4 regions of the Colwellia sp. 5_MG-2023 genome follow, and region 4 is predicted to be linked to each of the others. Evidence: predicted binding sites of a transcription regulator. Region 4 holds the regulator's gene; each other region holds the start of a gene.

The links. Region 4 encodes sigma-54, which starts transcription at its own class of promoters, with help from an activator protein. Its sites were predicted from a motif close to GTTGGCACGNNNNTNGNNT; they were not measured.
Region 1: the regulator sigma-54 is predicted to act here: its motif matches at 1,181-1,199, upstream of flgB (flagellar basal body rod protein FlgB).
Region 2: the regulator sigma-54 is predicted to act here: its motif matches at 1,104-1,122, upstream of fliE (flagellar hook-basal body complex protein FliE).
Region 3: the regulator sigma-54 is predicted to act here: its motif matches at 1,061-1,079, upstream of Q4496_RS05525 (DUF2726 domain-containing protein).

Annotation. Positions count from the first base shown of each region.
Region 1 covers NZ_JAUOPW010000008.1:91,633-93,842, forward strand. Annotated here, with positions in the region: gene Q4496_RS08215 (flagellar hook assembly protein FlgD) at 1-317, opposite strand, end outside; gene flgC (flagellar basal body rod protein FlgC) at 328-747, opposite strand; gene flgB (flagellar basal body rod protein FlgB) at 750-1,145, opposite strand; gene Q4496_RS08230 (protein-glutamate O-methyltransferase CheR) at 1,462-2,210, opposite strand, start outside.
Region 2 covers NZ_JAUOPW010000008.1:66,423-68,632, forward strand. Annotated here, with positions in the region: gene fliF (flagellar basal-body MS-ring/collar protein FliF) at 1-485, opposite strand, end outside; gene fliE (flagellar hook-basal body complex protein FliE) at 678-1,040, opposite strand; gene Q4496_RS08120 (sigma-54 dependent transcriptional regulator) at 1,277-2,210, opposite strand, start outside.
Region 3 covers NZ_JAUOPW010000004.1:190,038-192,247, forward strand. Annotated here, with positions in the region: gene mtnN (5'-methylthioadenosine/S-adenosylhomocysteine nucleosidase) at 1-98, opposite strand, end outside; gene Q4496_RS05525 (DUF2726 domain-containing protein) at 340-987, opposite strand; gene Q4496_RS05530 (dUTP diphosphatase) at 1,127-1,771, opposite strand; gene Q4496_RS05535 (GlxA family transcriptional regulator) at 1,977-2,210, opposite strand, start outside.
Region 4 covers NZ_JAUOPW010000004.1:27,587-29,796, reverse strand. Annotated here, with positions in the region: gene lptB (LPS export ABC transporter ATP-binding protein) at 1-475, shown strand, start outside; gene Q4496_RS04755 (RNA polymerase factor sigma-54) at 560-2,071, shown strand; gene hpf (ribosome hibernation promoting factor) at 2,116-2,210, shown strand, end outside.

The sequences.
Region 1 (2,210 bases), on a different contig from region 4:
TTATCTTCAACTAAAACACTTCGACCTACCAAAGATGAGGCTTGTAAGGCTTGACTTGAAGTCATCGAACTAGCAAAACCAGCAAAAGATTCATTCAACTGACTTACACCGTCTGTTGTAGAGAATGCGGTCATTTGAGAGATCATTTCATTGTTATCTGCAGGTTCGGTTGGATCTTGGTTTGCTAATTCTTGTGTTAACAACGCAAAAAAATCAGCCTGTGTGAGCATGCCATTGCCACCACTATCAGCAGTTTCATATTCTTCTTTTTGCCAATAAAGAGAGTCAAGGCCATTTGTACCACTAACAGTTTCCATTTCCTACTCCTTATGACTGACCAAGTTGCAGTGTTTTAGTTAACATGTTTTTTGCTGACTCTGCTAATTGCACATTAGTTTGATATGAACGAGACGCAGAAATCATATTGGTCATTTCTTCAATAACATTAACATTAGGTTTATAAATATAACCGTCTTTGTCTGACATAGGGTGTTCAGGTGCGTATTCAACATTTAGAGGTTTGTTACTTTCAACTATCCCTAATACTTGTACACCAACACTACTTTCTTGTCCCCCGGCAGCTTTTTGCATAGCAGCGGCAAAAACTGGATGCCTAGCACGATATGTTTCACTTACACTTGAACTAACACTGTCAGCATTAGCAATGTTACTTGCCGTGGTATTTAAACGCATTGACTGCGCACTCATACCACTACCTGTGATGTTAAATACGTTAAAAAGGCTCATTATTAAGCACCTCCTGAGATGACATTTTTCAGGGCTTTTATTTTTCCGTTAAGAAACTGAACCCCAGCTTGATACTCTAATGTGTTTTCTAGATACAAGTTTCGTTCCACTTGTACATCTACCGTGTTACCGTCTCCGGTATCGGGCTGATCTGGATTGCGAAAAGCAATGTTATTATTTATTTCAGTACGCACATCAAAGTGTTTAGCGTGAGTTTTACTCATGCCAATTTGTTGTTGACCAGCTTGTTGCATCGCTTTTTGAAAGTCCATGCCCTTTGCTTTATAACCAGGGGTATCAGCATTAGCAATATTGCTAGCGATCACTTCCGCTCGCTGAGATCGCAAAAGCATTCCCTTTGCGTGAAGTTCAAAACCTTTATCAAAGCTAATAGCCATAATAACTCACCATTAATTATATTTAACATTGAGTCATTCAATAATTATGCCAATAAAGATGATACAAATTAAAAAGAAAGTAAATTGCTGCCAACGACCTTACTAGTAGTAAATAAAAAAGTATTAAGCAATGAAAGTATGTTGCAGGGATAAATAAGGGGGGAGTATGTGGTTTGTAAAGTTAATATCCAGTGAAATAGCAGGTTGTAGATTAAGTAAATACTAAGTTGTGAAGTTTATCTAACTTCTATTTATTGTAAATTTCACAACTATAGTGGTTACAGCACATTAATAATAAAAGGAGATTATTCCCTTTTTATTTTTTTTGATAAATAATACCTGGGTTACAACGCAGCATCTCAAAATCAGCATTTAATCCAGAAAGTGATTCCGAAGCACCTAAAAACAAATACCCTCTTTCATTCAAAGTGCCATGAATTTGACTTATTATTTGAGTTTTGATTTCTGTTGAAAAATAAATCAGCACATTTCGACAGAAAACAACATCAAAACGTCCCATCAAACTATAGCTATTAAGTAAATTAAGCGGGCGAAAACTTACCATTTTTTTCACTTCATCTTTTACCTTCAGCATGCCATTATCACCATTTTCAAAAAACTGTCTTTTTCTTTCTTCAGACAAACCACGTGCTAACGCAAGTGAATCATAATGGCCATATTTGCAGTGTTCCAGCATAGTACTTGAAATATCAGTACCAATAATTTGTATACCTCTTGAGAAGCTGCCAGGATTACTTTTTTGATACTCTAAAATTGACATCGCAATAGAGTATGCTTCTTGCCCAGACGAACTCGCTGCTGACCAAATTTTGACAGGCGTTTTACGTTGAGCTAATTCGGGCAATATTTTACTTTTTAATAGCTTAAAAGGGTAATCATCACGAAACCATAGTGTTTCATTAGTCGTCATGGCATCGATCACTGCAGCTCGTAGTTGTCGCTCTACGGGTGACAACGTTCGAGTCACTAATTCTCCAAGCGAATTAACACCAAACTTGCTCATTAACGGAGCTAAGCGGCTTTTAACTAGATATTGCTTACTTT
Region 2 (2,210 bases), on a different contig from region 4:
GCAAGTAATACTTTCGCGCGTGAAACACTTTGTAATTCTTCAATAGTATTAGCGATGCGTTGTTCTCTACCATACTTTAAACGTTCTTGTTCTAAACGTTGACTAACACCAAAGCCCATATCTTGCATTACCATATCTTCGCCTTCTGTCGCTTCAGCTGATAAACCTTCGCGGGCTAATAATAACTTTATGGTTTGATATTCATCGGTTGGTACTGAGAGAGTGTTATTTTCTTGACGATAATCAACTTTATTGGCATCAAGAAAATCCATTGTTTTAATAAGTTGCTCTGTAGGTTGCTTCGCTAAAAAGCGGTATTCAGGTTCGTTCGCGAGGATAATGACAAAAACAGAAATAGCTAAACAGATTGATAGCGCGACAACTAAGGTGATTTGACGTAAGGTATCAGCATTACCTAAAGCAGCGGCAAAGCCTGATTTTTTTTCTTCAATAGCGTTATCATCACCATAATCATTGGCAATCATGGAACTATTATTATCTGTTGCTACCATTGAATTTGTATCTGCCACTTTACTTCTCCGCTTACTACTGCTATTTATTTTTCATACTCACATTTAAGTGAGAGTAAATCATCAAGAGCAAGGCGCTTGAATGAGTAATAGCTGGCCTATTGCGATTGAAAGCAACGCCGCTATTGGTTATTTGATCCGCTTAAATTACACTGGCATGCTCATAATTTCTTTATATGCTTCAACAAATTTATTACGTACTTGAACTGTAGCATCTAAAGCAATACCAGATTTTGACGATGCAATCATGACATCACCTAGCGAAACACTGCGATCTCCCATTTCAAAAGCCATTTTTTTAGCACCGGTATCTTGCTGTAATTCATGAACTGTTTTTAATGCATCAGTGAGTAAATTACCAAAATCATTACTTGATGAGTTAATTTTCCCTGCTGAATTAACACCTGGCATACCTTCCATATCACCACCAACGGCTGGAATCCTATTACCAGACGCTTGTAATGACATACTTTGCATTTGTGCGAATAAAGAATTAGTACTGATGTCCATAGTAGTCTCACTTGTGTCAATTTTTTGCTATAACGCAATAAAAATTATATATAACTAGTAATTCTGCAAGCATAGTGCCAATAGATTGCAAATATAGAATACACAGACAAGATAATTATAAACCAAATTAAAACAATAGGTTAAAAATATAGAATAATTAAGAATGAGGGGTGTTTAAGACAAAATAACGTCAGCTGCCTAAATGAACAGCTGACATTGAAAATAGAAAACATAATTTATGCAGGAATTTTAATACCTGAATCGCGCATTTTGGCAATTTTATAACGCAGGGTTCGCGGGCTAATACCTAAACGTTCAGCAACTTCTTTTCTACTACCGTGACAAGCTTGTAAGGTATCAAGAATAATTTGATTTTCTTGCAGCTTTAATTCGCTACCTAATTTATCTTCAGGTGCAATAATATTATCAACTTCATTAACACTTGATGTTTCAAAGTTTTCAATCATTAAGTTATTTGCATCAATCACTTGATTGCTTTGTAAAATTAAAGCTCTTTGAATAACGTTATCCAGTTCACGTACATTACCCGGCCAACTATAGGCATTTAATTTACTTCGGGCTGCCGCTGTAAATTCAGCAACTTGTTCGCCAGTTTTTTGACAGTAACTCGCCACCATATGCTGAGCCAACGGTATAATATCATCTGGACGTTGTGCTAAAGGCAGCCAAGTTAACGGGAAAACATTTAAACGATAATATAAATCTTCTCTAAAATCACCCTGTTTGACAGATTCCTTAAGATTACGATTACTCGTTGCTATAACACGCACGTCCAATTTTATTGTTTTTCTACCACCTAAACGCTCTACTTCACGCTCTTGCAATACACGTAAAATTTTAGCTTGTAAGCCTAAATCCATCTCGGTGATTTCATCAAGTAAGATTGTCCCTCCTTGTGCCTGTTCAAATTTTCCAGGGCACGCTTGAATTGCTCCGGTAAAAGCGCCTTTTTCATAGCCAAATAAAGTGGCTTCTAGCATATTTTCAGGAATTGCAGCACAGTTAATTGCAATAAAAGGTTGTTGAGATCTAGGTGAATTATTATGCACATACTGCGCTAACACTTCTTTACCTGAGCCACTAGGACCAAGCACCATAACCGATGCCTCCGTTGTGGCAACTTTACGTGCTAAACTTAATAACTCAACA
Region 3 (2,210 bases), 160 kb from region 4:
AATGTATAACCTGCATGGGTGCTCGTTTCACAGTTCACTAGTTTTTCTTTTAAAATAGCTACTTCTGGCTCCATTGCGCCGATAATACCTGCTTTCATGTTTTTCTCTTTAGCTTATTAATTTATCAAGGATTATAACTTGGCTTGAAGAAAAAAGTTAGTTTATATTCATTTAGCGAAGTAGGGGATTAATAGGGAGTAAAAACGCCGTGGGGTATGATTATGTGATAAGCATAAACTTATTTTTACTGTCAACGAGTAAACTGAAAATAAAAAAACCAGTAATATGTTAATTTACTGGTTTTAGGTTTTCTGTTGGCTGGATTTTTATTTCAATTTATTAATGCGGCAGTGCTGCTACATTTTGCTCTGTTAGTCGACCATTAGTATGAGGTGATAATTCTGCTCGTGCCGCCGTAGGGCTTAATGCGCCTGAACTTTTACGCGCTTTTAGCATAGGAGCTGGTATATTGACGCCTTTAACTTTAGGTAATGGTGATTTGTTACCAAGTAAACGAGAGTTAATACATGCACGAATTTCATCTAATGTATAATTAGCTTTCACCTTAATTCTTAAATGTGGAATGGAAGCTGCTTCAAGTGCGCCACTAACAAACCAGTCTTTTTTAACTTTGTAACCACGACCTTGTGTATCTACTAAATCTACTGCACCCAATAGTTTCATAGAAGAGCGTTCACAAATAATAAAGTCTAAATATTTTCCTTCAGCATTGGCGGCAGCTTTTTGACTAGCTCTCTCAGAGACACCATTACGTATGGTTATTATGTCAGATAGCTTTACACGATTAAGTATACGGTATTTGGGACCCATTGCTTGTTCTAGTAAGTTTTGAAAGTTTTTTTCTGCGGCAGTAAAAACTGACGGTTTACTATCAAAGGGAAAGGGGAAGCTGTTGTCATTTAATCGACTTGCTAATACCGCAACGATGACAATAAGGCTAATTAAAGCAAATAAAATAAGTTCCATAAACATCTCCGGCAATTCAAATTCTTGACGCTTTACTTGTTTTAATAAATAAAGCGCATACTTAATGCTAATTAAGCAGAATTTGTGCCAGAAATATAAAGGTTAAACTTTAAAGTTTTTAGTGTGATTTAGAGGGTGACTAATTGGGGTATTTTTCTTCTAATGCTGCATATAATTGTTGTTGAAAGTCACTTGCTGTAGCATCAAGCGTATTGACTAAATTTGCTAATACTTCATTGTCTTCTTCACCGTGCCAAATCTTAATATAGCTACCTTCTTTATAGCCATGATCTTGACGGAAGAAATTTAGCGTGTTTTTACCTACGTATTGACGGAATAACTCATCTAGGTCCATATTCATTAATGACATACAGTCAGCTAATGCTTTGGCGTCAAATGATTTTTCAGTTACAGCTGCAGATGCTAAATTTTCTAAAGCTATTTTGAAGTCATTCTCGCCAGTACCTTGGTGTAATTCTTTAGCCAGTTTTGCCGAAATTTTTTCAACGCTAGCGCCGCTCATTAAGCGTAAGCTTAAACCAAAGTGAAAAATATCAACTAATTCAAGCTGAACTTGAGCAATGTCAATTTCTTGATGTTTCCACCACTTCCAGCCATGGTGATCTAGCATTTCAGCACATTCAACCCAAATAGCGCGATACCATTCGTAACCATTGCTACGCCATGTTTCGCTTACTCGTGAATTCATAGCATCTTGCATTGTTAACATTTGATTGATTTGCTTTTGCGCAATCGACAAAGCAGTAGATAATTGTTCGCTCATTTTCTTCTCTGATAATTAAAGGATCATAGCTATTTTGCCGTAGCTAATAAATAGTAGCAATAGTATTGATAGATTTATCTTGTTTAATAACAGCTTCATTAATTAAGTGAACAATTTTATACTTTAATAACAATGTGTTGAAAAATTTAACTTTGTTCTCTTATGCTTAATGTAAAAAAACACGGCAATGAATAGCAGTATATTTTTATGATTGGCTAAACAGTTTTTTTCTAACCATCGCACGATAATCTTTTGGTGTTAATGATAAATTTTGTTTAAATAAGCGAGTTAAATGCCCTTGATCTTGATAACCAACATGGTAAGAAACCTCTTGTATAGATAGGTTACTCGATGCAAGTAAATCTTTAGCGGCTTCTATTCTTAGCTGTTGCCAATATTCTGTTGCACGCATCCCTGTTGCTGCTTTGAAGCGGCGAGT
Region 4 (2,210 bases):
TCAAGAAGCCTCTATTTTTAGAAAACTAACCGTTACTGAAAATATTATGGCAATATTACAAATTCGAAAAGGCCTTAATGAAAATGAAAGGCAAACAAAATTAGAGCACCTCTTAGAAGAATTTAATATCAGCCATATTAAAGATAATTTAGGTATGAGTTTATCAGGAGGGGAAAGAAGACGCGTAGAAATAGCCCGTGCTTTAGCAGCAGATCCTGAATTTATATTACTTGATGAACCTTTTGCAGGTGTTGACCCTATTTCTGTCGGCGACATAAAAAAAATAATTATTCATCTTAAAAACCGTGGTCTTGGTATCTTAATAACTGACCACAATGTTCGTGAAACACTTGATGTATGTGAGCATGCTTACATTGTTAGTCACGGTGAAATAATAGCAGAAGGAGATTCTAATCAAATTCTTGCTAATCAAAAGGTAAGAGATGTATACCTAGGCGAGCAATTCACGCTATAGTTAACATATATAATAAATTCGTAGACTATACTTGCTCTAAGTTAGTAACTATAAACAATAATAACAGGAATTAAGACAACGTAGATGCGCCCAACTCTGCAACTCCGGATAGGACAACAACTAACCATGACGCCACAACTGCAACAAGCTATAAAGCTTTTGCAGTTATCGACGTTAGAGCTTCAACAAGAAATTCAAGAAGTACTTGAAAGTAATCCTCTGCTTGAAATTAATGATCAAGAAACCTCAGATAATAATTCAGAGGATAGTAGAGATAAACTTGAAGAAGCTTTTTCAGCCACCATCACAGAACGATCTACCAGTGATGGAAGTGAAGATTCATCAGCCTCTATTGATGAGATAAGTACAACAGAAGCAATGGAGAAAAATGACATACCAGAAGAGTTGAACATTGATACAACTTGGGAAGAAAGTTACAGTGCTGGTACGTCAAATACAGGGGCAATTAGTAGCCCAAGTGAAGATTACACCTATCAAGGTGAAACGATCGATTCAATACAAGATCACCTTTTATGGCAAATGGAATTAACGCCATTTTCAGAAACTGATCGCACGGTTGCTATCGCTATTATAGAGGCTGTTGATGAAGCAGGTTATCTTACGGTATCGAGTGAAGAAATATTAGAAAGTGTTGGTATAGAAGGACTGGAACTTGATGAAGTCGAAGCGGTATTAAAACGTATTAATGTCTTTGATCCTGTTGGTGTTGCAGCCCGTTCTATCGCTGATTGTTTAATTATTCAATTAAATCAGTTTGATCCTGAAACCCCTTACTTAAAAGAAAGTAAATTAATTATCGGCGAGCATATCGACTTACTCGGTAATCGTGACTATCGACAATTAATGCGTAAAACTCGCCTCAAAGAAGAACAGTTACGTGAAGTAATGCGTTTGATACAGAGCTTAAATCCTCGTCCTGGTGATGCAGTAGTGAAAAGCGATGATCAATATGTTATTCCTGATGTTTCCGTAGAAAAGAAAAATGGTCGTTGGGTTGTCGAATTAAACCCTGATACTGCTCCTAAGCTATCAGTAAATCAACAATATGCTGCCATGACAAAAACAACAAAATCTTCTAGTAATGACGGACAGTTTATTCGAACAAACTTACAAGAAGCTAAATGGTTTATTAAAAGTTTAGAGTCACGTAATGATACTTTACTTAAAGTATCTAACTGCATTGTACAACGTCAACAAGGCTTTTTAGAACATGGCGCTGAAGCGATGCGACCTATGGTATTAAATGATATTGCTGAAGCCGTGGATATGCATGAGTCAACTATATCTCGCGTAACTACGCAAAAATATATGCACACGCCTAGAGGTATTTTTGAATTAAAATACTTTTTTTCAAGTCATGTTAGTACCGAAAATGGAGGTGAATGTTCATCAACTGCCATACGTTCATTAATTAAAAAACTCATTTTAGCAGAAACACCCGCTAAACCGCTCAGTGATAGCAAAATGGCAGACTTACTAGCACAACAAGGAATTAATGTTGCTAGACGTACTATAGCTAAGTATCGTGAATCCTTATCTATACCACCGTCCAACCAACGTAAGAGTTTATTATAGCCTGTGACTTTATTTTCTGAATTAACTAGAGAAGGAACATACTTATGCAAATTAACCTTACCGGTCACCATGTAGAAGTAACGTCATCATTACGCGATTGTGTTGAAACAAAATTAGCTAAATTAGAGCGACATTTTGA